4 regions of the Shewanella sp. SM29 genome follow, and region 1 is predicted to be linked to each of the others. Evidence: predicted binding sites of a transcription regulator. Region 1 holds the regulator's gene; each other region holds the start of a gene.
What was found. Region 1 encodes LexA, which represses DNA repair genes until DNA is damaged. Its sites were predicted from a motif close to TACTGTATNNNNATACAGTA; they were not measured.
Positions count from the first base shown of each region.

Region 2: a site for LexA is predicted at 3,510-3,529, ahead of recA (recombinase RecA). Genes of this name have one in related genera too.
Region 3: a site for LexA is predicted at 3,041-3,060, ahead of L5L77_RS09585 (DNA topoisomerase III). Genes of this name have one in related genera too.
Region 4: a site for LexA is predicted at 3,150-3,169, ahead of L5L77_RS02390 (YebG family protein). Genes of this name have one in related genera too.

Region 1 covers NZ_JAKKRN010000025.1:26,554-34,123, reverse strand. The annotation lists gene mtr (tryptophan permease) at 1-809, opposite strand, end outside; gene plsB (glycerol-3-phosphate 1-O-acyltransferase PlsB) at 809-3,232, opposite strand; gene lexA (transcriptional repressor LexA) at 3,393-4,013, shown strand; gene L5L77_RS16140 (cell division inhibitor SulA) at 4,010-4,522, shown strand; gene coxB (cytochrome c oxidase subunit II) at 4,961-6,493, shown strand; gene ctaD (cytochrome c oxidase subunit I) at 6,503-7,570, shown strand, end outside.
Region 2 covers NZ_JAKKRN010000001.1:250,914-258,483, forward strand. The annotation lists gene rpoS (RNA polymerase sigma factor RpoS) at 1-531, shown strand, start outside; gene mutS (DNA mismatch repair protein MutS) at 664-3,234, opposite strand; gene recA (recombinase RecA) at 3,637-4,704, shown strand; gene L5L77_RS01160 (regulatory protein RecX) at 4,722-5,192, shown strand; gene alaS (alanine--tRNA ligase) at 5,512-7,570, shown strand, end outside.
Region 3 covers NZ_JAKKRN010000011.1:40,595-48,164, forward strand. The annotation lists gene L5L77_RS09580 (alpha/beta fold hydrolase) at 1-718, shown strand, start outside; gene L5L77_RS09585 (DNA topoisomerase III) at 929-3,028, opposite strand; gene L5L77_RS09590 (hypothetical protein) at 3,195-3,482, shown strand; gene L5L77_RS09595 (alanine/glycine:cation symporter family protein) at 3,750-5,228, shown strand; gene purF (amidophosphoribosyltransferase) at 5,356-6,870, opposite strand; gene L5L77_RS09605 (CvpA family protein) at 6,928-7,416, opposite strand; gene L5L77_RS09610 (SPOR domain-containing protein) at 7,532-7,570, opposite strand, start outside.
Region 4 covers NZ_JAKKRN010000002.1:222,625-230,194, forward strand. The annotation lists gene L5L77_RS02375 (PqiB family protein) at 1-1,735, opposite strand, end outside; gene L5L77_RS02380 (paraquat-inducible protein A) at 1,722-2,339, opposite strand; gene L5L77_RS02385 (paraquat-inducible protein A) at 2,341-2,973, opposite strand; gene L5L77_RS02390 (YebG family protein) at 3,181-3,480, shown strand; gene L5L77_RS02395 (GAF domain-containing protein) at 3,498-3,956, shown strand; gene proQ (RNA chaperone ProQ) at 4,237-4,866, shown strand; gene prc (carboxy terminal-processing peptidase) at 4,895-6,940, shown strand; gene pepN (aminopeptidase N) at 7,025-7,570, shown strand, end outside.

The DNA of each region.
Region 1 (7,570 bases):
CCCATATTGCCACCTTGAGCAATAATGTCGATAAACTGGCTGCGGGGAATATTACCCATAGTCGCCACTAACCAACAGGCATAAATCACCAGCGCGATAAAGGTGCCGACGAAAATCGCCTTGATAATGGTGGAAGAATCTTTGCCGTAATACTTCACTAAGCTGGGGACGTTACCATGGTAACCAAAGCTAGCGAGACCAAAGGGCAGCGCCGCCCACAGATAAGGTGAAAAGCTGTTATTACCATCGGGTTCGAGCAACTTAGTCACATCAATTTCGATCAATAAATTTCCGATCGCGAGGAAGAAGGTAATGATCATACCGCCGAGCATAATCGTGGTAATCCGATCCACGGCTTTAGTACTGATCAACACTATGCTCGCCAATACTATGGCGAACACTAGCCCTGCCACGCTTTGCGGTAACTCAATTCCCATGCCCTGCAAGCTGTGATTCACAATCGAACCACCGCCGCTGATATAGGCATAAGTCAAAATATACAACACGAAAGCGATAGAAACGCCGTTCACTATCCGCCAAAACTGCCCAAGAGTTTGCTTGCTTAAGGTATCGAAGCTAGCACCAGGTTCGAAATGTAAATTGGTTTCGAGCAACAATAAGCCCGACATCAACATGCAAAACCAAATACCCAATAACATTAAAATCGAATAGCCAAACCACATACCTGCACCGACCACGGGCAGAGAAAACATCCCAGCACCTACGGTCGTGCCAGCAATAATCATGGCACCACCAAGCAAGGACTTACCTGCGGGCTTATGCTTAGCCGCATTCATATGATTTGCCATTAAACTGTGTGCTCCGCGGTGACACTCGCCACTATCGTTTGTCTCACTGACGGACGTAATAAGCTATTGGCCTGATCTCGTATGCGATTGATATTGGACTTATCTTCACTATCCGCCAGATATCCCAATTCTTTGAGCTTCACGCTCAAAGTACCGTAGAGTTTTTTATCGTAGAACTCAGGCGCGGTAATACCATGTAAAGCCCCTAAACGCTGGGCGAGTAAATGGCTCTCAGACTCAAGTTCTGAGCGCTCCATCTTAGGTCTGTTCGCTAACAGATTGAAAATAATAGCGTAGCGTTGCAGAGTCTCACTCACTGAACTGGCTAACAACAATAATTGGCTTGAGTGCTCAGGCACGACAGCTAAAGTATCAGTCTCAACCACTAAACCTTGCCCAATCAGGAAATCCAACACTTGCTCAACATAGGCTGGTAAGTCTTTAATTCCCATGAAGAGTTCGGCTTTCAGCAGTGGATAAAAATCGGCAACGATTGAAACGACTTGCTGGCGCAGGATCTGTTCATTATGGGTTAAACAACTCGCAATTAATGACGGTACGATAAATAAGTGAATGATATTGTTACGATAGTAAGTCATAGACACTGCCTGACTCGCTTCGATAGACACTATTTCCCCTAAAGGATCGGCACTAACAACAAACTTGTTCAGCTCTAAACCTTGCTGCACTAAATGCTTACCATCACCTTCGGCAACAGATGTATAAGAAGTGTAAGGCACTTTTTTGAGTAGGGTCAGATACAAATCAAGCTGACGCTCCAGCAGACTACGTTCTAAGGCGTTTTGATCTGTCGCCAGCAAAACTAAGCTAGTCAAAGTCACCGAACTCGCGGCTGCGGCATCATTGATACGCGTCATCACCCGATTAGCCAGCACGTTTACCGCTGGCGTTAACCAACTTGGTTTCTGTTCGGGATCATCGGCCAACTCAGCACGCCAGTTTGGCGCACGCTCATTTAAGAAATTTTGCAGGGTAATAGGCTCGCCAAAATTCACGTAACCTTGGCCAAAATTACCTAATTTGCGAATGGCACCGAACACCTGCCACACAGATTCTTTTTTCTTTTTCTTACCGCTTAACTCTTTATGGTAAGTCGCCACTTCCATCACATGGTCATAGCCTAAATACACAGGCACAAGTGTGACAGGACGTTCAATACCGCGCAGTACGCTGTTCATCGTCATGGCGATCATGCCAGTTTTCGGCGCCAACAGACGGCCAGTACGTGAACGGCCACCTTCGGAGAAGTATTCCACCGAATAACCTTTAGCAAACAGCTGGTCTAAATACTCACGAAATACTGCGGTGTACAGCTTGTTGCCATTAAAACTACGGCGGATAAAGAAGGCACCACCGCGACGGAACATAGGTCCCGCGGGCCAAAAATTGAGGTTAATGCCGGCAGCAATGTGCGGCGGAACCATGCCTTGATAATACAAAATATACGATAACAGCAGGTAATCCATGTGGCTGCGATGGCAAGGCACATAAACAATTTCGTGGCCATCGTGGTGCAGCTGGCGAACTTGCTCGGCGCCTTTAATGTTGATCCCGCTGTAAAGCTTGTTCCACAGCCAAGTTAAGAAACGCTCGGCAATACGCACTAAACTGTCTGAGTAATCAGCAGCGATTTCATCGAGATACTCAATGGCCGTCTCGCGCGCTTGGGTCTCAGAAATCTTTTTACTGGCGGCTTCTTCTTGAATCGCTTTGCGCAGCGACTCAGATTTGAGTAACGAATGAAACAGTGCTTGGCGGTTTGGCAGCACAGGCCCTGTCATTACCTTACGTTGACGACGGAAATGCACGCGTGCAACCCGTGCTAACTTATGGGCAATCCCCATGTCGGTGCCATGTTCGTCAGCCATGTAACGCAGGGATACGGCATTCGAAAACTGCACGAAGTTATGTCGACCTAAGAACAGAATCATCAAGCACTTGCGTAGCCAAGTCGGGTTTTCCCGCTCAAATACGGCCGCCTTCATAGTGTCGTCTTCTTTCCCTGGCGTGCGACCCCAATACAAACTCACGGGCACCAGTTGAATATCCAATTCAGGACGTTCCTTATGCACGGCTAACAAACGCATAAAGCATTCGAGGAAAGGCTCATTACCAGCACGTTCGCCAAACAGTGGCTTACGCCCTTGAAGACAGACAACCCGAGGCGCAGTCACACCATTAGCCACTAGAGGCTCATAAGGGCTTGGTAAACCTAACTTAGCCGTTATTTCGCTCAAAGCAGCTATGTCACTAAGGGATTCTGTTTTCATCACATAAACAAGGGGTCTGGAAGCATCCAGATTCAGATCGGCAAAGGGATCCTGAGGCACCACAATAGTGTGCACTAAGTGTTTTTGGATCCAACGTAATGATTTCAACCAAAGAGAGTCGTGTTTAGGCATTATTCTTATGCAATTAAGTGCGTTTACTAGCCCGATAGAATACCAGACTATGGGCAATATTCGCTAATTCTCTCCAAAATAGCTAAAAAGTGGTTAATACTTGCGCTGCAAATAATACTGTATATACTAACAGTAACTGTATAGAAAAACAGGAAACACCATGAGACCTTTGACGCCACGCCAAGCTGAAATTTTAGAGCTAATTAAACGAAATATTGCCGATACTGGCATGCCACCCACTCGGGCAGAAATCGCAACCCGTTTAGGTTTTAAGAGCGCCAATGCGGCTGAAGAACATCTTAAAGCGTTGGCAAAAAAGGGCTGCATTGAGATCATGCCAGGCACATCTCGAGGCATTCGTCTACCTGCGGAAATCGAAGATTTGACTGAAACAGGTTTACCGCTCATCGGCCAAGTGGCCGCGGGTGAACCTATCCTCGCCCAAGAACATGTTGAACAGTACTACCAAGTCGACCCAAGCATGTTTCATCCCGCCGCCGATTTTTTACTGCGAGTAAAGGGCGACAGCATGAAAAATATCGGTATTCTCGAAGGTGATTTGCTGGCAGTTCATAAAGTAGAACAAGCTAGAAATGGTCAAGTGGTTGTCGCTAGAGTCGATGACGATGTCACTGTTAAACGTTTCGAAAAAAAAGGTAATGTAGTCTATCTACATGCCGAAAATGAAGATTACTCCCCGATTAAAGTGGATTTAGGCTTCCAAAGTTTAACAATTGAAGGACTCGCCGTCGGTGTGATCCGTAATGGAGATTGGCTATGAATAAACTACTTGGCAATGCCCCCCGCCATCCGGGCCTGTGGCTCGATGAAGTCCGTGATGCTGACTATGACTGGCACCATGCGCCCATCGCCTGCATGCCAACTAAGACTCAAGGTCGCCAAGAATTAATTCATCTGAGTGCACAACTCGCTCAGTTAAGCCAACAGGGCCGTTGGTTAGTGCTCATCAACCCTCCAAGTATTGGCTACAAGCAAATGCTCGCCAGCGCAGGTGTGCGTATGGATAGAGTTTTGCTGGTACATGCTAAAGATGAAGTCGAAACCCTGTGGGCGATGGAGAAAGCCCTGACAAGTGGTACGTCCAGTGCAGTCATTACTTGGACTCAATCATTGGATGCGCGGGATAATCGACGCCTACAAATCGTGGCTAAAAGTGCCCGAGCTATGGGCATAGTGCTTGAAGACGTAAACAGTCACTTACATGCCGACGTACGCATTGAGCAAGGCAATCTCTTCGGTCAGCAATCTTTTTTTAGCTCTGTACACTAAATATTCATTTAATTTTTTACCTTGAAAGCCGCCTCACCTATGAATGTGAGGCTTTTTTTTGGCAATTTTTCAGATAATTAGATAAATAAGTGATCTTGATCAATATTTAAACAGCAAGTATGGTTGGTTAAGTCGGTGATGATATATCACCTTCCGTGGTCAATAAGTCGGTGATGATATATCACCTTCCGTGGTCAATGAATCGAGTATTTATCGAACTCGAAGCGCCACTAAAAATAGAGAACAGATTTATTTCAGCAGTATGTGCCAGCGTGGCTAATTACCAGCAGTAACAATACTTGATTAAAAGTAACAGCCGCCAACGCACGTTGAAGTCAAAAAAGCTTTTTTGGGAACTGAAGAGTTTGCATAGAGTTGAGACTTACTGTGTTGCTCTTCTTTGTAGTTGCTATTCGCAATTGGCAGAGGAGAAGTCTTGTGAAGCAATTGTTGTATTGTTTACTCGTGGTGCTTTTCGCACCACCGTTGACCGCCGCGGACATGCGGTTCAACATGACCCCTGGCGTGACCGAGATCAGTGGCAAGGTTTATCACTTGCACATGACCATTTTGTATATCTGCTGCGCAATAGGCCTAGTGGTCTTTGGCGTCATGATTTACGCCATGATCAACCACAGAAAATCCAAAGGCGCTGTCGCGTCCCACTTTCACGAAAGCACTAAAGTTGAAATCGCTTGGACGATTCTGCCATTTATCATTTTGATCTTAATGGCGATTCCAGCGACAAAAACTTTAATCGCAATGGAAGATCCCAGCAACGCCGATCTCACCGTAAAAGTTACGGGGTCCCAATGGAAATGGCATTACAGCTATTTCGATCAAGATATTGATTTTTATAGCATACTGACAACACCCAGAGCACAAATCGAAGGCACCGAAACCAAGGGTGAAAACTATCTATTGGAAGTCGATAAACCGCTCGTTCTACCAATAAACCGCAAAATCCGCTTTCTGATGACTTCAGAGGATGTCATCCATTCTTGGTGGGTACCCGCCTTTGCCATTAAGAAAGATGCCAATCCAGGATTTATCAATGAGGCCTGGACTCGCATCGACAAACCCGGCATTTACCGTGGTCAATGCGCCGAGCTCTGCGGTAAAGACCATGGTTTTATGCCTATCGTAGTACAAGCGTTACCCGAAGCCGAGTTTGAGGCTTGGGTCACAGAGCAGAAACAAGCCGCAGGTGCTGCGGCTGAAGCCGCTCAAGCCGCTTTATCACAAACCCTAAGTAAAGAAGAGTTGATGACTCAAGGTGAACAAGTTTACCTCGGGCACTGCGCAGCCTGCCACCAGCCCAATGGCGAAGGGTTGCAAGGCGTATTTCCGCACCTTAAAGGTAGCCCGATTGCAACGGGACCGCTCAGCGGCCACCTTGAAATTGTGCTCAACGGTAAAACGGGTACAGCCATGCAAGCGTTTAGTAAGCAATTGACTGCACAAGAAATCGCGGCAGTGACTACCTACGAGCGTAATGCTTGGGGCAATAATACTGGCGATGCAGTGCAAGCCAAAGACGTCAACGAGTACATGAACGGCAATTCTGCACAAACATCCGCCGCGGTACCAAGCAGTACAACTCCGACACCCGCACCTGCAGACGTCTCAGCTGCAATCGATCCCGCAAGCCTCCCCACACTCAGCCATGACGCCCTCATGGCCGAAGGTCAAACTGTCTACGCGACCTTCTGTGCTGCCTGCCATCAAGTGACAGGTGCAGGAATACCACCCGCCTTCCCCGCGCTAGTGGGTAGTGCTATCGCCATTGGACCAGTCGCCAATCACATCGATATTGTGATGCACGGCAAAACGGGCACGGCTATGCAGGCATTTGGCAAACAGCTTAGCCCACAGCAACTTGCAGCAGTCATTACCTATGAACGCAATGCTTGGGGTAACAATACCGGCGATACAGTGCAACCTGCTGATATCGCAAGTCATGGACAGTAGGGGATAATGATGAGCACTACGACTCAAGATCAAACCGCAGCCCATGATGACCATCATCATGGTGCGCCAAAGGGCATCATGCGCTGGCTGCTAACCACCAACCATAAAGACATAGGTACTTTGTATTTATGGTTCAGCTTTATTATGTTCTTAACCGGTGGCGCTATGGCCATGGTGATCCGCGCTGAACTCTTTCAACCTGGATTACAATTGGTCGAGCCCAACTTTTTCAACCAAATGACAACTGTTCATGGGCTGATCATGGTATTCGGTGCGGTAATGCCAGCCTTTACAGGGCTCGCTAACTGGCTGATCCCTATGATGATAGGAGCGCCCGATATGGCGCTGCCACGGATGAATAACTGGAGTTTTTGGATACTCCCCTTCGCCTTCACTATCCTTCTCAGTTCGCTATTTATGGAAGGTGGCGGACCTAACTTTGGTTGGACCTTCTACGCACCACTATCAACAACTTATAGCCCAGATAGCACGGCGCTCTTTGTATTTTCTATTCACATCATGGGGATAAGTTCGATCATGGGCGCAATCAACGTGATTGTGACCATAGTGAATTTACGCGCGCCAGGCATGACATGGATGAAGTTACCATTGTTTGTGTGGACTTGGCTTATCACGGCATTCCTACTGATCGCGGTTATGCCCGTACTCGCTGGCGCAGTGACTATGGTGCTGACCGATAAGTTTTTCGGCACGAGTTTCTTCGATGCGGCTGGCGGCGGCGATCCTGTGATGTTCCAGCATATTTTCTGGTTCTTCGGCCACCCTGAAGTCTACATCATGATCTTGCCGTCCTTTGGCATCATCTCTGCCATAGTTCCAGCCTTCAGTCGTAAACCCTTATTTGGCTATGCATCCATGGTTTATGCTACCGCTAGTATTGCAATTCTGTCGTTCCTCGTATGGGCGCACCATATGTTCACCACAGGTATGCCAGTGTTTGCCGAGCTGTTCTTCATGTATTGCACTATGTTGATTGCTGTGCCAACTGGGGTGAAAGTGTTTAACTGGGTTGCCACTATGTGGCGCGGCTCACTCAGTTTCGAAACGCCCATGCTG
Region 2 (7,570 bases), on a different contig from region 1:
GAACGCGCTATCATGAATCAAACTCGTACTATTCGTTTGCCTATTCATGTTGTTAAAGAACTCAACGTATACTTGCGTACTGCCCGTGAGTTAGCACAAAAACTGGATCATGAACCTACAGCGGAAGAAATTGCTGAAAAACTGCAAGTTTCTAGCTCTGATGTGAGCCGCATGCTTAAGCTGAATGAAAAAATTACCTCTGTTGATACGCCTTTGGGGGGCGATAACGAGAAAGCATTATTAGATGTATTGGCCGATGATGATAGTGTTGGCCCTGACTATAAAGTGCAAGATGAAGACATCTCTAACTCTGTGGTGAAATGGCTTAACGAGTTGAACACAAAACAAAGAGAAGTATTAGCCCGTCGTTTTGGTTTGTTAGGTTATGAACCTTCTACGCTTGAAGATGTGGGGGCTGAAATTGGTTTAACCCGTGAACGTGTTCGTCAAATCCAAGTCGAAGCATTAAAACGCTTACGTGATTTATTGGGTTCTCAAGGTTTATCTGTTGAAGCTTTATTTAGAAACTAATATCTGTCTTCTAGTGCCTTTCAGAGAAGCTATCCAGAAAATGCACTTAGTGTGAGATCACGCCATAAAGTAAAACGCCCACTATAGAGTGGGCGTTGTTATTTTTAGGCTTTTATTTAGATCACCTGATGTTTAGCTCAAGCGTTTCAGTTCATAGAGTAAATCAAGCGCCTGTTTTGGCGTTAAGTTATCGGGATTAATGCTACTTAATTTAGTCAAAGCTGGATTTTCAACCGGTTCAGGTAAAGCGAGTAAGCTTTGAATGGGCGTCCTCGTTCCTTCTGGTTGATGATCGCGACTCTCCAATTGCTGCAATTTATGTTTCGCTGCTTTAATCACTTTGTTTGGCACGCCGGCAAGCGCTGCAACTTGTAAGCCGTAGCTTTTACTGGCGGCGCCTTCTTGTACTGCATGCATAAAGGCGATGGTATCATCGTGCTCTATGGCATCAAGGTGCACATTGTAAACACCTGCCATTAAGTCAGGTAATTGAGTTAGCTCAAAATAATGGGTGGCGAATAGGGTCATAGCCCCGACTTGCTGGGCTAAATACTCTGCTGCCGACCAAGCTAGCGATAAACCATCATAGGTGGATGTTCCACGGCCGATTTCATCCATTAACACTAAACTACTGGCAGTGGCATTGTGCAGAATGTTGGCAGTTTCAGTCATTTCTACCATAAAGGTTGAGCGGCCAGAGGCCAGATCGTCTGATGCGCCAATACGGGTAAAGATGCGATCAATTGGGCCAATCAGGGCGCGATCTGCTGGCACAAAACAACCAATATGGGCCATCAGCGTAATCAAGGCGACTTGACGCATATAGGTCGATTTACCGCCCATGTTGGGTCCGGTGACAATCAACATACGTCTTTGGTTGTGCAAGGTCACTGGGTTAGCGATAAACGGCGTTTGGCTAACACGCTCCACCACTGGGTGGCGACCAGCCTCTATCTGTACGCCGATATCTTGGCTCAGCTCTGGACAAGTGTAGCCTAAGGTTTCGGCACGCTCGGCAAAGTTACTCAGTACATCAAGCTCAGCCGCTGCTCTAGCAAAAGCCTGTAATTCATGCAATTTTGGCAGAATAAGATCGAATAACTGTTCCCATAACTGCTTTTCGAGTGCCAGGGCTTTACCTTGGCTCGAGAGGACTTTTTCTTCGTATTCCTTAAGTTCGGGCGTGATATAACGCTCCATATTCTTAAGTGTTTGGCGTCGTTGATAATTGAGCGGTACTTGTGAGGATTGCAGACGGCTCACTTCGATGTAATAGCCGTGTACGCGGTTATAGCCGACTTTAAGTGTATTGATGCCAGTACGTTCTTTTTCTCTGGCTTCAAGTTGTACTAAGTAATCACTCGCTCCTTCGCTCAGGCCGCGCCATTCATCTAGTTCGCTGTTGTAGCCTTCACGGATCACTCCGCCATCGCGGATAAGCATGGGAGGATTATCGACTATCGCGCGCTCAAGTAGGGCTTGCTCGGTGGGGAACTCACCTAAGTGTTGACGCAATTGAGTCGTGTGCGGCGCGCTCAGTGTACTTAAACTCTGTTGTAATTCAGGCAATAAGCCCAGTGCTTGACGTAAACGTGCAAAGTCTCTTGGGCGAGCGGTACGCAGCGCGAGTCTTGCCATGATACGTTCGATATCGCCAAGTGCCTTTAACTGCTCATGCAAACTTTCGTGGGCAGCGGTATCGAGGAGTTCAGTCACCGCCTGTTGGCGCGCCTTGATTTGCTTAGGATCTCGCAGAGGCTGATGGATCCAGCGTTGTAACATACGGCTGCCCATAGGCGTTGCCGTATTATCCAATACTGCCGCTAAGGTATTATCGCGGCCACCGGCAAGGTTTTGAGTTAATTCTAAATTTCGGCGAGTTGCCGCATCGAGTACTATACTATCGGTTTGATTGAAACGGATAATGGCATTGATATGGGGCAGTGCCGTGCGCTGTGTGTCTTTTACATATTGCATCAAGCAACCCGCAGCCTGCAGTGATAAACGTGCATCTGCGATGCCAAAACCATGTAAGTCTTTAGTGCCAAACTGGGCCAGTAGTAACTTGATACTCGTATCGTAATCAAATTCCCACTCGGGGCGACGGCGTTTGCCTTTAAAACCGTTAAGTAGACCTAGTTCGCCAAAGTCTTCACTGTAGAGAATTTCAACGGGATTAGTGCGTTGCAATTCTGCTTCTAATGACTCTCGTGTGTTGAGCTCTGCAATCACAAAACGTCCGGATGAAACATCTAATGTGGCATAACCAAAACCAACTTTACCTTGATAAACCGCGGCTAACAGATTGTCTTGGCGTTCCTGCAGCAACGCTTCGTCGGTTAAAGTGCCTGGCGTGACAATTCGCACCACTTTACGTTCTACTGGCCCTTTAGATGTCGCGGGATCGCCAATCTGTTCGCAAATCGCAACTGATTGACCAATTTGAACTAATTTTGCAAGATAGCCTTCCACAGCATGGTAAGGAAGTCCCGCCATCGGAATAGGATCGCCACCACTTTTACCGCGCGCAGTGAGTGAAATGCCTAACAGCTCAGAAGCGCGTTTAGCATCGTCATAAAACAACTCGTAGAAGTCACCCATGCGATAAAACAGCAACATATCGTGATGTTCTGCTTTCATCGTCAAGTACTGACGCATCATAGGAGTATGTTTTTCTAAATCATCGGTATCAATTACATTCATTAAATCGTTATCGTCCGTTGTGACTGCCTAAAGGCGATACAGTTTGTGTGGTTAAGGGTGATTAAGCGCTATGGAAGCGGAAGACTGCTGTACAATTTTCAGCTAAAAAGACCACGCAAAATTTGTTGCGCCAATCTTAGCAATAATTTAGCGAAAATTGAGCCCTTAACGATGGATATTGATCAAAGGGAGCTATTATCTGATTTGATATTCGCTAAAACCTTGGCCATATTAAAAATCCTATCAGCTAAAAATAATTCAGTCACAGGTCTTGATACTGTATGATTGTACAGTATACTAGTCAGCAGAATTAAGACAAAAAGCGCGGCTTTTTGAATTACCCGTTTGTAAATTGAATATCACTTTTGACAGCTTAATGCTTGTCTTGATGAGGGAACAGGAATGAAGGTCGATCCAAATAAAGAGAAAGCACTTGCTGCGGTATTGATCCAAATTGAGAAACAATTTGGTAAAGGCTCCATCATGAAGCTGGGCGAAGATCGCTCTATGGATGTTGAGACCATTTCTACCGGTTCTCTGTCTCTGGACGTTGCTTTAGGTGCTGGCGGTTTGCCAATGGGTCGTATCGTTGAGATCTATGGTCCTGAATCATCAGGTAAAACAACACTGACTTTAGAAGTGATTGCGGCAGCGCAACGTGAAGGCAAAACCTGTGCCTTTATCGATGCAGAGCATGCGTTAGACCCTATTTATGCTAAAAAATTGGGCGTAGATATTGATAACCTGCTGTGTTCGCAACCGGATACCGGCGAGCAAGCGCTTGAGATTTGTGATGCTTTAACTCGCTCAGGTGCTGTTGACGTTATCGTAGTCGACTCAGTGGCGGCATTAACGCCTAAAGCTGAAATCGAAGGCGAAATTGGTGATTCTCACATGGGCCTAGCGGCGCGTATGATGAGCCAAGCTATGCGTAAACTTGCGGGTAACTTAAAGCAATCTAACACCTTACTTATCTTCATCAACCAAATTCGGATGAAGATTGGTGTGATGTTCGGTAACCCAGAAACTACAACCGGTGGTAATGCGCTGAAGTTTTATGCTTCTGTTCGCCTAGACATTCGCCGCACTGGTGCCATTAAAGACGGCGATGAAGTGGTCGGTAACGAAACTCGCGTTAAAGTGGTGAAAAACAAGGTTGCAGCGCCGTTTAAGCAAGCTGAGTTCCAAATCCTTTATGGCCAAGGTATTAACCGTACTGGTGAGTTAGTAGACTTAGGCGTAGCCCATAAGTTGATTGAAAAAGCGGGCGCTTGGTACAGCTATAAAGGCGATAAAATCGGCCAAGGTCGTGCTAATGCTGGCAAATATCTGACTGAAAACCCAGCTATTGCTGCTGAAATTGACAAGACGCTACGTGAGTTGCTTTTGAGTAATCCGAGTGCCTTGGCTTCTAAAGCTGATGATAGTACTGAGGACAATATTGATTTAGAGACAGGCGAAGTATTCTGAGTCAGTCAGCCCATCAAATTGCGGTCGCGCTGTTAGCGCGCCGCGATTATTCCCGTTTACAAATCCGCGATAAATTGCTCGAAAAAGGTTTCGAACTTAACGATATCGAACCTGTACTCGATGCTTGCGAATCCTCCGGTTTTATTAATGATGCTCGTTATGCCGAACTGTTGGTGCGTAGCCACATCAGTCGAGGCCACGGTGCAATACGCATCCGCCAAGCAATCGCACAGAAAGGCTTATCTAAAGACTGTATTGAAGCTGCTTTGGTTAATTGTGATTGTGACTGGTTTGAGCTAGCAAAAGATAAAGCCACCAAGAAATACGGTGTACCTCGCGTAACAGAAGTGAAGGGCTCTAAAGCTCGGGATCTCATCGCAAAGGAAAAGGCCAAACGAGTGCGTTTTTTAATGGGCCAAGGCTTTAGCTACGATCAAATCACTTACGCACTAGATTCAGATCCCAATGATCTCGATGAAGATTATTAAATTTGAAGCTAATACTGTAAAAGCTCATCTAAATATCATCAATGGGTATTGTCAATTTCATACTTCACATTAGACTCACTTGCTTAAATATTGTCCGTGCCGCGATAAACTTACGCCGTCTTTATTTGTGCTTTATCCTGTCGTTTTGCTTCTAGTGACTCTGGTGTGGGCGATTCACGTTAAAATATTAAATTCCTGATGTGTATATCACCAATCAAGACTGGTCGTCCTTCCTTAGTCTGCTTATAATGCTGGGCAAATAGAAATACGGCTAGCCTAAGGCGTAGCTGGTAATGCTTACCCAATTCAGGATGATTTCATGTATCAAACTACAGCAGAGCTCAGAAGCGCTTTCCTCGAATTTTTCCGCAGCAATGGTCATCAAGTTGTGGACAGTAGTTCATTAGTGCCAGGCAACGATCCCACACTTTTATTTACCAATGCAGGCATGAACCAGTTCAAGGACGTGTTTCTTGGCATGGACAAACGCAATTATACGCGTGCGACCACTGCTCAACGTTGTGTACGCGCCGGTGGTAAACATAACGATTTGGATAACGTTGGCTACACAGCACGTCATCACACCTTTTTCGAAATGCTAGGTAACTTCAGTTTTGGTGATTATTTCAAAGAAGAAGCGATTCGTTTGGGTTGGACTTTTTTAACTGAAACGTTAAAGCTGCCTAAGGAACGTCTGTGCGTCACTATTTATCAGACAGATGATGAAGCCTTTGAAATCTGGAATAAAAAAATTGGTGTCGCTGCCGAGAACATCATACGTATCGGTGACAATAAAGGTGCTGCCTTTGCGTCAGATAACTTCTGGCAAATGGGTGATACCGGTCCTTGTGGTCCATGTACTGAGATTTTTTATGACCATGGTGATCATATTTGGGGCGGACGTCCTGGCAGTCCTGAAGAGGATGGTGATCGTTTCATCGAAATCTGGAACATCGTTTTCATGCAGTACAACCGTCAAGCATCGGGTGAAATGTTACCTTTGCCTAAGCCCTCGGTTGATACAGGTATGGGGATTGAGCGTATTGCTGCGATTATGCAGGGCGTACATTCTAACTACGAAATCGATATTTTCCGTACTTTGATTGCTAAAGCCGCAGAGGTCATTGGTGTTAGTGATTTATCTGAAAAGTCGCTGCGAGTCATTGCCGATCATATCCGTTCATGTGCATTTTTAATTGCCGATGGCGTTATGCCGTCGAACGAAGGCCGTGGTTATGTGCTGCGCCGTATTATTCGCCGTGCAGTTCGCCATGGTAACAAGTTAGGTGCGACCGAAGCTTTCTTCTACAAGCTGGTTCCGTCTTTGATTGCGGTGATGGGCGATGCAGCAAAAGGGTTAGCTGAGACTCAAGCGATTGTTGAAAAGGCACTGAAAGCGGAAGAAGAGCAATTTGCCCGTACGCTTGAACGTGGTTTAGGTATTTTAGATACGGCCTTAAACGAGTTGAAAGGTGACACCTTAGACGGCGAAACCGTATTTAAGCTGTATGACACCTATGGCTTCCCAATGGATTTGACCGCTGATGTCTGCCGTGAGCGCAACATCATTGTCGATGAAGCCGGTTTCGAAGTCGCCATGGCTGAGCAACGTAGCCGCGCACAAGCTGCCGGTAACTTTGGTGCAGATTATAACGCTGCGCTGAAAATTGATACTGAAACTGCATTTAGTGGTTACACCGAATTAGCGGGTCAAGCTAAGGTCACCGCGATTTATCAAAATGGTGAGTCAGTGACGGCGATCAAAGCGGGTGATGAAGCCGTTGTCGTGCTCGATGTAACACCTTTCTACGCGGAATCTGGCGGTCAAGTAGGCGATAAAGGCCAATTGGTTGCAAACGGTATTGAGTTTACGGTAAACGATACGCAAAAGTATGGTCAAGCAACGGGCCATCAAGGTGTTTTGGCTACAGGTAGCTTGAGCGTTGGCCAAGTTATTGAAGCGAAAGTGGACAAAAAACTGCGTCACCGTACTCAGTTAAACCATTCTGTTACGCATTTACTGCATGCCGCACTGCGTCAAGTGCTCGGTACTCATGTCTCGCAAAAAGGTTCTTTGGTTGATCCTGAGCGTTTACGTTTTGACTTCTCCCATTTCGAAGGCGTAAAAGCTGCTGAATTAAAAGAAGTTGAAGAATTAGTTAACACTCAAATTCGTCGTAACCATGAACTTAAAACCGCTGAAATGGGCATAGATGAAGCTAAAGAGAAAGGCGCTATGGCACTTTTTGGTGAGAAATATGATTCACAAGTGCGTGTTGTGACTATGGGCGATTTCTCTATCGAATTGTGTGGCGGCACCCATGTGGGCCGCACTGGCGACATCGGCTTATTTAAGATCACCTCAGAAGCGGGTATTG
Region 3 (7,570 bases), on a different contig from region 1:
TAAACAATTTTTCCAACGCTTCCACGATGCTCAACATCTCGTCACTCGCTTAGCAAAACATTTGCTTGAAAATGAAGTGTATTTGGCAACGGGTGAACGCCTCACGGTTGAAATGTTGCAACTGCTGGGTATTAATATTGGAATGGAGCAAGGGCCTGAATCGGTTTATTATTTGCTTGAACAAGCCTTGATCAACACGGCTTCAGGGACAGTCGTTAACCCGTTATTTTTAAATCATTTCGGTCAAATGCTCGATTACAACACTAACCCGATTTTTGCCCTGTTGCATGAAGCAATCTACTGTCAACACTCGGCTTCACAATGGTCGGCACACAGGGTTAGACAGCAATTCCCCGCCTTTAACTATCAACAAGGTAAACCGTTTTTATTCACAGGTGAGATGATATACCCATGGATGTTTGACCAATTTAGTCACTTAGTGCCGCTTAAAGCCGCGGCAGAAATCCTTGCCCATAAATCAGATTGGCCAACACTTTACAATCTAGAGCAACTGGCACAAAACCGAGTCCCTGTTGCAGCGGCCATTTACAGTGAAGATATGTTTGTAGAGATGCAATACAGCTTAGAAACCACAAAACAAGTTGGCAGGCTAAAGTATTGGTTAACATCAGAATATGAGCACAACGGTATCCGCATGGATGGAGAACGCATACTGGATAAGCTCATCAGCTTAAACCGAGGCGACACCCTAAGATAAATATGAGCTTTAAGGGCTAATTAAGTTAATGCTGAGATTATATGCCTGCTCCTCATCAGTTGAGTGATTTTGGCAAGCTTTAACGACCTATTTCCGTATGAGTAAACCGTTTTGGTTTACTCTTTTTTTTGCCCAAATTCAGTGCTATGAAAGCGTTATTGCTTAAGGTCGAATATCCCCTACCACAGAATCACAACGCACTCGTGACTATTAAGCCTCTGTAGCCACTTTGCGTGTTCGACTCCTTGCGCCAGCACTAGCCACTGACTTCTTCACACAGCTTTTAGCTGTACTTGCAGTGCCTGCCCGTTTTGCCGAGCTCGAGGCTTTGCGGTAAGGCGACTTACGATAACCGGATTTATTACTTGCCGTTTTACGATAACCTTGGCTTTGTAAACCATTAAGCGCGGTTGGCAGTTGGGCGCCTGCATTCTGGATAAGCGTGGATAAGGTGCCGAGCAGTGGCTGCATAAAGGCTTGATAAGAGGTTTCTTTATGGCAAATGCCATTCAGACTCGCTTCCCAAAGCGCTGTCATATCCGGCGTAGTCGCACTCGCGGGCAAGCTGTTAATCAATCCTTTCCCCACGTCTGTCGAGACAATAGATTTACCTAAGCGTTGTAAAAAACCGCGTTTGAACAGCAATTCGATAATACCTGCACGGGTAGCCTCTGTACCTAATCCGTCGGTTTCTTTAAGAATTTTACGGATCTCAGGATCGGTCACATAACGGCTAATACCCGTCATAGCTCCGAGTAAAGTGGCATCGGTAAAGGCCTTTGGTGGTTGAGTATTTTTCTCCAACAATTCGCCTCGAGTACAATGCAAAGCCTGTCCCAATTTCAAAGGCGGTAATTGGCCAATAAACTCGTCATTCTCCTCATCGTCCTTACCTGCGCTTTCTTCCGTCGACTTGTTGCCACTCGCCTTACTGCCATTTGGCTCTTGGCGGGCAAAGAGTTGCTTCCAGCCGAGGGATTTATCCTGACGCGCCTTGGTATTAAATAAGCCACCCTCGATTGTCACTTGCACTGTGGTTTCACTGTAACAATAAGCCGGATAAAACTGGGCTAAGTACTGGCGAGCAACATGAAGATATAACTGCCTCTCACGCTGACTCAAGCTAGATAAGTTAGCCGTCTTCTCTGTGGGGACGATTGCGTGATGGGCGTCCACTTTTTTATCATCCCATGCTTTAGATTTAAGACGGGGATCGGGTGCATCAGCACCTTGCAATAACTCAGCAGCACCGCTACTGATCGCCTTAAGTACCGAAGGCGCAAGGTTATGTTGCTCAACGGGTAAATAACGACTGTCGGAGCGTGGGTAAGTAATGAGTTTATGACGTTCATACAAACTTTGGCAGGTATCGAGCACATCCTTAGCACTCATACCAAACCGTTTGGCCGCATCAATCTGTAACGCGGATAAGCTGTAGGGCAATGGTGGATTCTGTTTCTTGTCCTTAGCCACTAATTGAGTGACTAAAGCGGGTTTATCACTGATGCGACTCACCACATTTTGCGCTAACCCTCTCACTAACACTCGTCCTTCTTCATCCATATAAGGCTGACAAGCTTCGCTAGGTTGCCACTTGGCGCTGAAGGTTTCTTGCTTCTCGGTCGCCAAATGCGCCAGTACTTCATAAAAAGGCTTAGATTGAAAGTGGGCAATCTCTTCATCACGGCGCACCACTAGCCCAAGCAATGGCGTTTGTACTCGGCCGACGGATAACACGCCTTGATAACCGACCTTTTTACCTTGGATGGTGTACGCACGCGTCATATTCATGCCATAGAGCCAATCGGCACGACTGCGAGCTAAGGCCGATGTGGATAAAGGAATAAACTCGCGATTGCTGCGTAGCTGCGTTAGAGCCCGTTTTACAGCTTGTGGGTTTAAGTCACTGATCAGTAAACGCTGGGTTTGATGTAGCTTGTCCCCCGTCACGCGAAGATAGGCAATCACTTCATCCACGAGTAACTGCCCTTCGCGGTCGGGATCGCCCGCGTTAACCAGCGTGTTGGCTTGTTTGACTAATCGTTTTAGCACTGTGAGTTGGCTGCGGGTCGCAGCCTTAGGTTTTAGTTGCCACTTGTCTGGCACTATTGGCAAATGCTCGAATTTCCAAGACTTAAATTCGGGATTATAGGCATCAGGTTCTGCTTGCTCGAGCAAGTGACCAACGCACCAAGACACACAATCGCCATTGGCGGCTTCGATAAATCCATCGCCTTTTTTATGGGGTTTAGGCAATACATCGGCAATGGCCCGCCCTAGGCTAGGTTTTTCTGCGATATAGAGAATCATACAAACACCAAGCACTGGATATAATTACAGTATAATTTAGCCCAAACGCCAGTTGAGTGCAAATTTCTGTAGTAAACCGAGCTTAAATGTAAAAGCTTAAGTGTAAATTCAATTGCGAATAATTCTCAACAAGGCATAAGATACACTAAATAACTAAGGAGTGACTATGAGACAGTTTGCAATAAATGCGCGACAGGCTATGACAATAACTCCAGCATTAATATTAAGATTCAATCAGTTATTGATATTCCATAGCTTAATGTTACTCGCAATAAGCATGCTCACCAGTACCTGGCTGGGACAAATGAAAATCATCGATATGCCGTTAGCATGGGGATTCATTCTCGTCATTCCTATTGCTGTGAGTTTATCTCTATTACTCAGCCATCAAATCACGCGCCATAGCTTAAGCAGCTTATTCGGCGTGTGGATGCTACTTTGGGTAATGGGATAACTGACATTCATAATAAATCACTACCGTATTTCGAGTTAACTCGCCCCTCTGCTCTATTTATCCATGCTAAAACTCAATTTCAAAACACATTGGTTTCAAATATTTAACACTTTAACTATGAAGCTCCCTAAAAAATAGTTATGTTGAGTATCTTGGATATTTACAAAAAATGTCTTAATCAAAAGTGAATGTCCTAACTCAACATCTGTTGAATAACCGTAAACCTAAAAACTCTGCTAAAACAACACAATAAAGGAATCGGAGTCTATGAATGAGATTGTCAACGCGATCAATAGTGTAATTTGGAGCCCTGCACTTATTTTTCTTTGCCTAGGTGTCGGGCTCTATTTCTCCCTTCGCACTCGATTTTTACAGCTGCGCCATCTGCCAGAAATGATCCGCCTGATGTTTGATGGTAAGAGTACTGATGCGGGAGTGTCGTCTTTTCAAGCACTCGCGATGACATTAGCGGGTCGAGTCGGTACAGGTAACATTGCAGGGGTTGCCACAGCAATCACCTTTGGTGGTCCTGGCGCTTTATTTTGGATGTGGATGGTTGCCTTTCTCGGTGCCAGCTCCGCCTTCGTTGAATCGACCTTAGGTCAAGTCTATAAAGAAAAAATCAATGGCGAGTATCGTGGTGGGCCTGCTTTTTATATTGAAAAAGGCTTAGGCATGAAATGGTATGCATGGGTATTTGCAATTGCGACCATATTTGCCTGCGGGATCCTGCTGCCAGGCGTACAAGCTAACTCGATTGGTTCAAGTTTAAAAACCGCTTTCAACATAGATCCTAATGTGACTGCAGCCATACTGGCTATGCTTCTTGGTTTTATCATTTTTGGCGGTGTAAAACGTATCGCTCACTTTGCCAGTGCCGTCGTCCCCTTTATGGCACTGGGTTACATCATAGTGGCTTGTGTCATCATAGCGCTAAATATTGGCCAGCTACCGGGTATTTTATGGTTAATTATCAAAAGTGCCTTTGGCTTTGATGCGGGTTTTGGTGCCATTTTAGGCTTAGCCATCATGTGGGGGGTAAAGCGGGGTATTTACTCCAACGAAGCGGGTCAAGGTACAGCGCCACATGCCTCATCTGCAGCGGCGGTAAGCCATCCTGCCAAACAAGGGTTAGTTCAAGCTTTTTCTGTGTATATCGACACCTTATTCGTTTGCTCTGCAACAGGTTTCATGCTGCTCATTACAGGACTGTATAATGTTCAGGGCCCAGACGGTGCGGCGCTCTATACCGGCATTGCCGGAGTCGCTGCAGGACCAGGCTACGTACAAACGGCAATGGAAAGTATGATGCCAGGATTTGGCAATATCTTTGTGGCTATCGCACTGTTCTTCTTCGCCTTTACGACCATAGTGGCTTATTACTACATTGCCGAGACCAACATTGCCTATATTAACCGTAAAGTAAATCATCCTTGGTTCATGGTCGTTCTCAAAGTCGTGATCATTGGCTCAACCGTATACGGCACAGTTAAAACGGCTGATATGGCTTGGGGAATGGGTGACATTGGTGTTGGACTCATGGCATGGCTCAATATTATTGCCATTATTTTATTGAGGAAAACCGCATTCACTTGCCTTAAAGATTATGAATCACAGCAGGCACTTGGCATTGAGCCACTTTTTGATCCGGTAAAACTGGGTATTAAAAATGCGGATTACTGGGTTGAACGTAAGCACGCTGAAGAAAATGTAATGACTGAAACAGCGCAACGCATAAATACGTAGACGTTATCACGATGATCCGTTAAGCAAATATAAGCCATTAAAAAGCCAGTGATTTCTCACTGGCTTTTTTTGTATCGTTTAGAACAAAAAGGACACAAACTTTACGATACTGAATTACCCACAATCCTTATGGGTGACAGACGTTATGCAGCTCTAAGTTAGTGCCGATATCTTTATTTCGATCGGCTTTAGCATCGTCATTTCGCAGTTGCGTCAAGTGATCTAAATACGCTTGGTCAACGTCGTTCGTGATGTAGTGACCATCAAATACGGACGTTTCGAAACGTTTAATCGCAGGATTCTCCATTCTTACCGCTTCAATTAAATCGGGTAAGTCTTGGAAAATAATGCCATCAGCACCAATTAACTTGGCGATTTCATCGGCATCACGACCGTGGGCGATAAGCTCGTTTGACGTTGGCATGTCAATACCATACACGTTCGGGAAACGAATTTCCGGTGCGGCAGAGGCAAAGTACACTTTCTTAGCTCCTGCTTCACGGGCCATTTCGATGATTTGCTCTGAGGTCGTACCGCGAACGATAGAGTCGTCCACCAACAAGACATTTTTGCCTTTGAACTCAGTGTTAATCGCATTCAACTTGCGACGCACTGACTTCTTGCGCTCCTGTTGACCAGGCATGATGAAGGTACGGCCAATATAACGGTTTTTCACAAAACCTTGGCGGTACGGTAAATCCATGCAACGGGCAATTTCCAGCGCGATATCGCAAGAGGTTTCAGGAATAGGAATAACCACGTCGATATCGTGATCGTACCATTCTTTCTTAATCTTCTCGCCAAGCTTAGCGCCCATGTTGACGCGACTTGCATATACAGACACTTTGTCGATCGTCGAATCTGGACGGGCAAAATAGACGAATTCAAAGATACAAGGTGCATAGCTAGGCTCGGCTGCACATTGACGGGTATACAGCTGGCCGTCAATTGAAACATAAATCGCTTCACCCGGTGCAACATCACGCATCACTTCAAAGCCAACGGCATCGAGTGCCACACTTTCAGAAGCCACCATGTATTCAGTGCCAGTGGCAGTTTCGTGCTTACCTAATACCAAAGGACGAATACCAAATGGGTCACGGAACGCAACTAAGCCTTGACCAATAATCATGGCAACAACCGCGTAAGCGCCACGAGCTTGTTGGTGTACGTTAGCGACGGCATCGAACACTTCTTCCGACGTCAGAGTCAAACTCGTGGTTTTTTGCAGTTCGTCGGCCAACAGGTTTAACAAGACTTCAGAATCCGAAGTGGTGTTCACATGACGACGTTTTTTGATCAGCCCTTCGGCTAATTCGACTGTGTTGGTTAAATTACCGTTATGGGCTAATGAGATCCCAAATGGCGAGTTAACATAGAAAGGCTGCGCTTCAGATGCGCTTGAACTGCCCGCAGTTGGATAACGCACATGGCCAATACCAGCATTACCTTGTAGGCGTTGCATATGTTTGACTTCAAAAACGTCTTTAACCAAACCATTGGCTTTACGTAGTCTGAAAGCACCACGATCAATGGTCACAATACCTGCCGCATCCTGACCTCTGTGCTGCAACACTGTCAGTGCATCATAAATGGTCTGATTAACCGATGATTGGCCAACTATTCCGACGATACCACACATGGGTAAGCTTCCTCATTGTAAGATGTTCTATCACTTAGGATTATTTTATTTTCTTTCTTATAGTTTGGGTACAAAGCTGGAGGTATTTTCCAAATAGTCAAAAAACCATTGAATAACAACGCCAAATTCGGGTACTAGCACAGAATCTTTCCACCATTGGGAGTTGGGAGATCCTGTGAAAGCATCCATGAAAAACAACAAGGCGCTCACAATAAGTGCGCCTCGAATAGCACCGAAGCACAAGCCCAAAAGCCTGTCAGTGCCAGATAATCCGGTTTTGACAACAAGTTGTCCGAGAATATAGTTAACTAAGGCACCGAGTACCAAAGTGGTAATAAAGAGGATGGCAATAGAAACGCCATTACGCAGCATCTCATCGTTCATTTGTGTTAAGTGAACGGCAAGATCTTGGTAAAATTGGCTGGCAACAAAGAAAGCCGCAAACCATACCACTAAGGACATGGCTTCTTTGGCAAATCCACGGATCAGACTGATGAGAGTCGATAATCCGATGACGAATATGATAGCGTAATCAATCCAAACCATTGAGATGGCTTTCCGACATGGGCTTTAAGACGGCGCGATTCTACCAGAGACTGAAACGATTCTCACCCCTAGTGAGGTAAATAAATCATTTTCAGTCTCGAGTGTTGTATCACCATTAAGATTCTAAGGGATTAAAAGGAACAATCCAGCCCTT
Region 4 (7,570 bases), on a different contig from region 1:
CGCTGTTACGCCAGAATACTTTTGGCTTTTTCAGCAAGGGTTGAAATTGTTTGTCTATGGCGAGCTTGATAGCGAAGTCTTCGGTTTTGCTTTGCCAGTTCACTGAGTCAACTGTGCCAATTTGCATTTTTTTATAGTAAATCGGTGAGCCTTGGCTGACATCGGCGCCATCTTGACTGATTAACGTTAAATGCACTTGCTGCTGACGATCATAAAAAACTGTCGCGGCATCCACAGAGCTAAAGAGGGTCAGAGCGCTGTTAGCAGCTAAAGGTGTGTCGCTATGACCTTGGATCAAGCTAACTGCACCTTGAGTGAGCGTTGTAAAATCCCTTGCTTTGACTGAGACCCCGTCTAACGATGCGTTTACCGTTAATGCCGACTCAGGCACAAAATAGCTGTCGCTGCGTATTAGACTGGCAAACTCAGGTTGTAGCTCGAGTTGGTATTCCACCGCCGATAAATCTTTGGTTAACTTAACTGTAAGCACGGAACCAATGGGGATTTGCTTGAAGCGAACTTGAGCGCCCGCTGAAATGCCCATGTTTTCGGCTGAGGTTAAGGTCAAGAAACGCTTCTTCGATTGCAGTAAATCAGGCGCTTTGGCTTGTAAGGCAAAGCTGCTTGGTATCGCGCTTTTGGTGTTGATGCCTGGCAGGAAGTTGATCACGCTACCTGTCAGTAAGCGTTCTGGATTCTTAATGCCTGAGAGGGAAATATCAGCACCTTCAAGCCAAAACACGCCGTCGTTAGTTAACAGTGAACCGTATTGAGATTCAAATTTAGCCACGGCTGTAACACCATTGGACGTGAGTTGTTTACTTAAAATACTGCCAATATTGATGCCGCGATAAACGATGCGGGTACCTTTGTCGACACCGTTAGCGTCAGCCATGGTCAAGCTTATTTCTATGCCGCCAAGGGCGGTGGTTTCTGAATCATAAAGCGAAAAAACGTCACCGTTTTTAGCTATGTCTGCTTTATCGTCAGAGCTGAAACTCACGCCGCCAGCCAGAATGGACGCCAAACTCTCTGAACTGACTTTAACCCCAGTTAGTGAAGCATCAATTTTGACGCCAGAAACATTCCAAAAGTGAGAATTTTTCTTCACTAACCGCGCGTATTGCTCTTGAATGAAAGCGCTGATAATGACTCTTTGATTGCCATCTAAACGATAGCTGACCACGCTACCCACGGGGATTTGGCGAAAAAATATTGGCGAGCCAACATCGAGCGAACCCAGTTTATCGGAGGTCAATTCGACCATCACACCTTCTGAGCCGATTTGCATCGGCGGCGGTTGGCGTTCTGCTTCAAAAAAGGTCGAGGCATTACCTTTCCCTGGTTGGATAGCAATATAGTTACCCGAAAACAGCGCATCTAAGCCTTCAACACCTGTAATACTTGCTTTAGGTGTGACAAGCCAGAAGAGGGTTTCTTTATTCAAGAAAGGTTTAGCGCGGTAGTCCATCATGACCTTGACGTTCACACCTTTGAGATCTTCATCTATGCCAATGTCTTTAACTTTACCGACAGTTAAACCTTGGTATTTGACTAAGGTTTTACCTACATCAATCCCAGTGGCGCTCGGAAAGTGAATTTGAATTTCAACCCCCGATTCTTTAATGCTCTTAATGCCCAGCCAAGCACCTAATGCCAACGCGACAATAGGAAGCAGCCAAATGGGCGAAAAGAGTTTTTTCTTTACAACTTTCGGCGATTCAATTTGTGTCATCTTGAGGTTCCAATCGATCCCAGAGTAAACGAGTGTCTAAAACTTTTGCGGCTAACTGAGTTAACAGAATAACCAAGGCAAATGCGGTAGCCGCAGGCGCGGGTTTCGCGTCGAGTAATTGTCCCATGTTCACTAATGCCACTGTGATTGAGATGACAAATAAATCGAGCATTGACCAGCGGCCAATCCATTCGATGATGTGAAAACCCACCATCAATTTCTTTTTTGAAATCGGAATGTCAAAGCTGATCGCACACAGATAAATGGATAAGCCGATGATTTTAATCCATGGTACTAAAATACTGGCGGTAAACACTATGATGGCAATAGGCAACATATCTGAATGCACTAAATGCAAAATGCCTGAAAAAATGGTGTCGTGCCGCACTTGCCCTTGATTGGTCAGCATAGTGATAGGGTAAATGTTGGCTGGCACCAGTAAGATGGCAGCGGTAATCAACAAAGCCCAACTTTTTTGCAGGCTGGAATAGTCTCTGACTTGCAACTCAGTTTCACAGCGCTGACAGTGCGTGAGTTCACTGCTGTTGAGTTGGCGACACACTTTACAGAGACATAGGCCGATATCTTTACCTTGTTGTTTCATATCAGCTATGACCTTCCAATAACGTCCACATATGTTCTAAGTCGTATTCTCTTTGTAGAAACAAGGTCACGAGAAACAGCATAGTGAAGCAAAATGTGCCCATACCAAAATAAATGTCCGAAAAATCAGATAGCTGAAATGATGAAACTAAGAAGCTGATCACATAAATTTCCAGCATAGTGAGCTGCGATAAGACGCCATGAAATTTTAACAACTGCTTCAATGAGTTACGCCAAAAAAAGCTACTCAATCCCCATTTCACAATTAAAATCTGTGTCAATATCGATAACAGTAATAAGCCTGGACCTATCACAGCTGCGGCAAGTACGGCGACACCTACAACCCAATAGCCTTGGTCAAATACTGCAAATGCCCCTTGGAAAACCGTGGTAGTACGAATACTGCCGAAAAAGTGGATCTCGAGTACGGGTAAAAAATTAGCAGGGAAATAAAACACTAATGCCGAAATACATAGGGCTAACATACCATTCACAGAGCAGTATGGCGTGTCATAAAGTGCAGTGCTGCAACGAGGACAGATTGCTCTAACGCCGCTAGGCAAGGCACGTTTGCGGACTGCTAAATCGCAGGAGCGGCATAGGGTTACTGAATTTTCTGCTGCGTTTTCATGCATATAAAAATATATATTAGCCTAATAGGAGTAATAACAGCGAGAACGGTGCAAAGTGTCGTGCTAGTTAGCTGTTCAGCCACGTCTAGCGCTTTTATAATCTTGGCAACGAAAGTACGCTAATAATATCAGATTAATCAGAACACTTGCATCACAAGTTCAATCTATGTCACTCTAGTTACTGTATATAAAAACAGTGCGAGGGCAGTCATGGCAGTAATAACACAGTTTGTCGTGGTCAGAGAAGGGGTTGAAAAGATGACATTCACATCTAAGAAGGAGGCTGATGCCTACGATAAGATGCTCGATATCGCCGATAACCTTATCCCCTTCATTCAAAAAGCTGATTTGGGTATAGATGAAAGTGTGGGCGAAAAGCTCGCATTCTATTTTGCTAACAATAAAGATGAGCTGACGAACTTGCTTAAAGGCGCCGTTCAGGTTAATAGTACGCCAACGAATCCGCCTGCAGCGAAAAAAGCGGCTAAAAAGACCGAAGCAGCAGAATAAAATTGTTAGGAAATGTAATGAAATCGAAATTTTATGAGTCACTTAACCGTCAAGCCTTGGCCTTGTTGGAAGGGGAAGATGACCTTGTTGCGGCGATGGCGAATTTTTCAGCCTTGCTCAATGATAATTTAACTGAGCTGAACTGGGTGGGATTCTACGTCATGCGTGGCGAACAACTGGTACTTGGCCCGTTTCAAGGTAAAGTGGCTTGTACACGCATTCCGTTAGGAAAAGGTGTGTGTGGTACAGCAGCATTCACTAATCAAACTCAGCGAGTGGCTGATGTCCATCAATTTGATGGTCATATTGCCTGTGATTCTGCCAGTAATTCTGAAATCGTTGTGCCAGTTCGTGCGCAAGGTAACGTGGTTGCGGTGCTCGATATTGACAGTCCTATCTTCGATCGTTTCGATGAAGAAGACCAAAAGGGGCTGGAATTACTGGTTAAAAGTTTTGAAAACTGCCTATTTGATTAATTTGCGTACAATAACGCATAATTCATAGTCGCAATCGGTGGCGTGCGCCTTATAATATGCGCCTGCACGCATTAAGCTGGTTTGATTGGCATGCAATGAATAAGCTTAGTGTTTTGAGCTGTCAAAATTTGTTAAGGTATATTTTTTAACTTTAGTAAACGCGGCTAGGATGCTAATTTGTACGTTGACTCAATATTGAGTTTAACGAAGATAAACGACATGTAAGAAGCTGATATATATCACCTCGAATCGATGTCCCTTTTTGACTGTGGAAGTAATGATGGAATCAACAGAAAAGTTGACCGACACCAATGCAATTTTGGCGTATTTGTATGAAACATTTCCTTTGTGCTTTATTGCTGAAGGTGAAACTAAGCCATTAAAAATCGGATTGTTTCAAGATTTGGCTGAAAGGTTGGCTGATGATTCTAAAGTCAGTAAAACTCAGCTCAGAGTTGCCTTGAGACGTTATACCAGCAGTTGGCGCTATTTAAAGTGCGTTAAAGCGGGCGCACAACGCGTAAACCTGGATGGCGAACCTTGCGGCGAGTTAGAGCAAGAGCACATTGATCATGCTCAAGCCATGTTGAAAGAGAGTCAGGATAAGGCCAAAGCGAAACGTGCAGCACTTGCACCTAAGCCTGCGGCGAAGAAAGCACCTAAAAAGGTGGCTGTTCCTCAACGTCCTAAAACTGAGCGTCCTGCTAAGCCTGCGCCAAAAGCTGCAGCGCCAGTCGTCAATTATGTCCAAGCACAATTGACTGATTTAACGAAAAAACAACGCGTCAATGTTAAATTAGGTATGACACCCGTAGCCGGTGTGATTACTGACATTAACAAGGAAGATATTCATGTTCAGCTTGATAGTGGCCTAACGATTAAAGTTAGAGCAGAACATATCCTGCTGTAATCATTTATTAAAACGGAGTAACTTGTTGATGCGAAAACTCACTTTGGCTACCTCGATCGCCACTGTTTTTGTCGGATTCTCGGCTTGGGCCGTACCACCCACGATTCAAATCAGCGAGTTACCCACTCTCAAGCAGGAAGCGCAACATAAGGTTGCGAGCAAAAGGGTAACGGACTTATACACTCGTTCGCACTATCATAGATTCAATCTTGATGACGCCTTTTCTGCGCAAATTTTTGATCGTTATCTACAGCAGTTAGACTATCGCCGCAATGTGTTAACCCAAGCGGATGTCGATAGTTTTAAACCTTATGCAACCCAATTCGATGACATGCTCAGTTCTGGTGAACTTGAGCCTGCCTATAAAATGTTTGATATTGTCCAAAAGCGCCGCTATGAAGGCTTTGTCTATGCTTTATCTCTATTAGATAAAGAGATGGATTTTTCTGCGCCCGGTGATGCCTATGAGTACGACCGCGATGAGGCCGCATGGCCAAAAGACCAGACAGAAATTAATGAGTTATGGCGTCAACGTGTTAAATACGATGCACTAAATCTTAAACTCACAGGTAAGAAATGGCCTGAGATTGTTGATATCCTCCAAAAGCGTTACAACAATGCTATTAAACGGTTGATTCAAACTAACAGTGAAGACGTGTTCCAAGGCGTGATGAATGCCTTCTCCCGTAGCATTGAGCCACATACAAGTTACCTTTCACCACGCAATGCTGAACGTTTCCAAATGGAAATGAACTTGAGCCTTGAAGGCATTGGTGCTCAACTGCAACTTGAAGACGATTACACTGTCATTAAAAGTTTAATTACTGGCGGCCCTGCTGCGGGCAGTGAAAAACTGTCACCGGAAGACAAGATTGTCGGTGTCGGTCAAGAAGGCGGCGAGATTGTTGATGTGATTGGTTGGCGTTTAGACGACGTGGTCGACCTGATTAAAGGGCCTAAGGGCAGTAAAGTTGTTCTGCAAATTTTACCGAAGAAAGGCGGTTCCAATGCTAAGCCATTCGACGTTACCTTAGTTCGCGACAAAATTCGTCTTGAAGACAGAGCGGCAACCTCTAAGGTGATTGAACCTAAAGACGGCGAGTACGCAAATCGCAAAGTCGGTGTGATCCAAATTCCTGGTTTCTATATGAATTTGTCGCAGGACGTTGAAAAAGAGCTAGTGAAGTTAAACGACGCCAAAGTCGAAGGCATAGTCATCGACCTTAGAGGTAACGGTGGGGGTGCATTAACGGAAGCCGTGCTGCTGACGGGACTCTTTATCGATATGGGCCCTGTAGTGCAAATTCGTGATGCCGATGGACGAGTGTCTGCGCATCGTGATAACGACGGTAAAACCAGTTATGCAGGACCATTGACTGTGATGGTTGACCGTTACAGTGCTTCAGCCTCTGAAATTTTTGCTGCCGCATTGCAAGATTATGACCGTGCACTGATCGTCGGTGAGTCGAGTTTTGGGAAAGGCACAGTGCAGCAGCATAAGAGCCTAGGCCGTATCTACGACATGTATGAGAAGCCAATTGGCCATGTGCAGTATACGATTCAAAAGTTCTACCGTATTAATGGTGGTAGTACACAGATTAAAGGTGTGACCCCCAACATTGCTTACCCAAGTGCGTTGGAGCCGGGCGAGTACGGTGAAGCTGAAGAGAAAAATGCTTTACCTTGGGATAAAGTGCCAATGGCGCAATATGGTACGCTTAATGATGTTACGCCTGAGTTAGTGACTAGCCTTGAATCTAAGCACCTTAACCGTATAAAAAGCAGCGTAGAGTTTGCCTATATCAATCAAGATATTGCCGACTTTAAAAAGCATCACAAAGAGAAAACTGTGTCTCTGGTTGAAAGTGAGCGTATTGCTTCCCGTGAAGCCGATGAGAAAAAAGTCCTCGACAGAACAAACGAGCGTCGAGTCGCCAATGGTTTAGCACCGGTTAAATCAATGGAAGACATTAAAGACGACGCTGAATTGCCAGATGCATTTTTAGACGAAACCGCTTATATCACCTTAGATATGGCTGATGTGCAAAAAATGGCTAAAACTAGTGCTAAGTAGGCGCTAGTCGAGTCGATTTATCCGATATCAAAACGCGCTTATGGCGCGTTTTTTCTTATTTAGATCAGCGTTAAAGGGATCGAAATGACACAAGCTCAAGCAAAATACTTAAAAGATTATCAAGCGCCACTTTTTACGATAGAGACTATCGATTTAGCTTTTAATTTGGCTGGCAATGAAACCCAAGTGCAGGCGATCAGTCGTATAAAACGCACTTCAAAACATGCACAAGCCTTAGTGTTAGATGGCGAAGATTTGACCATTGTTTCACTGACTATTAATGGTGATGCTGTGCCTTACCATGTTAGTGCAGGTCAATTAGTTCTAGAAACTGAGCTTGATGAGTTTGAGCTTAACATTATCACTAAGCTCGATCCTGAAGCTAATTCGAGCCTTGAAGGGCTCTATATGTCCGATGGTGCCTACTGCACGCAATGCGAGGCAGAGGGCTTTCGACGTATCACTTATTTCCTTGATCGCCCTGATGTATTAGCTAAATACACAGTTCGTATCGAAGCCGATAGCGCCGCATTCCCGTTTTTACTGAGTAACGGTAATTTGATTGATCAAGGTGAGTTAGATGGCGGACGCCATTATGTTTGCTGGCAAGATCCATTTCCAAAACCAGCG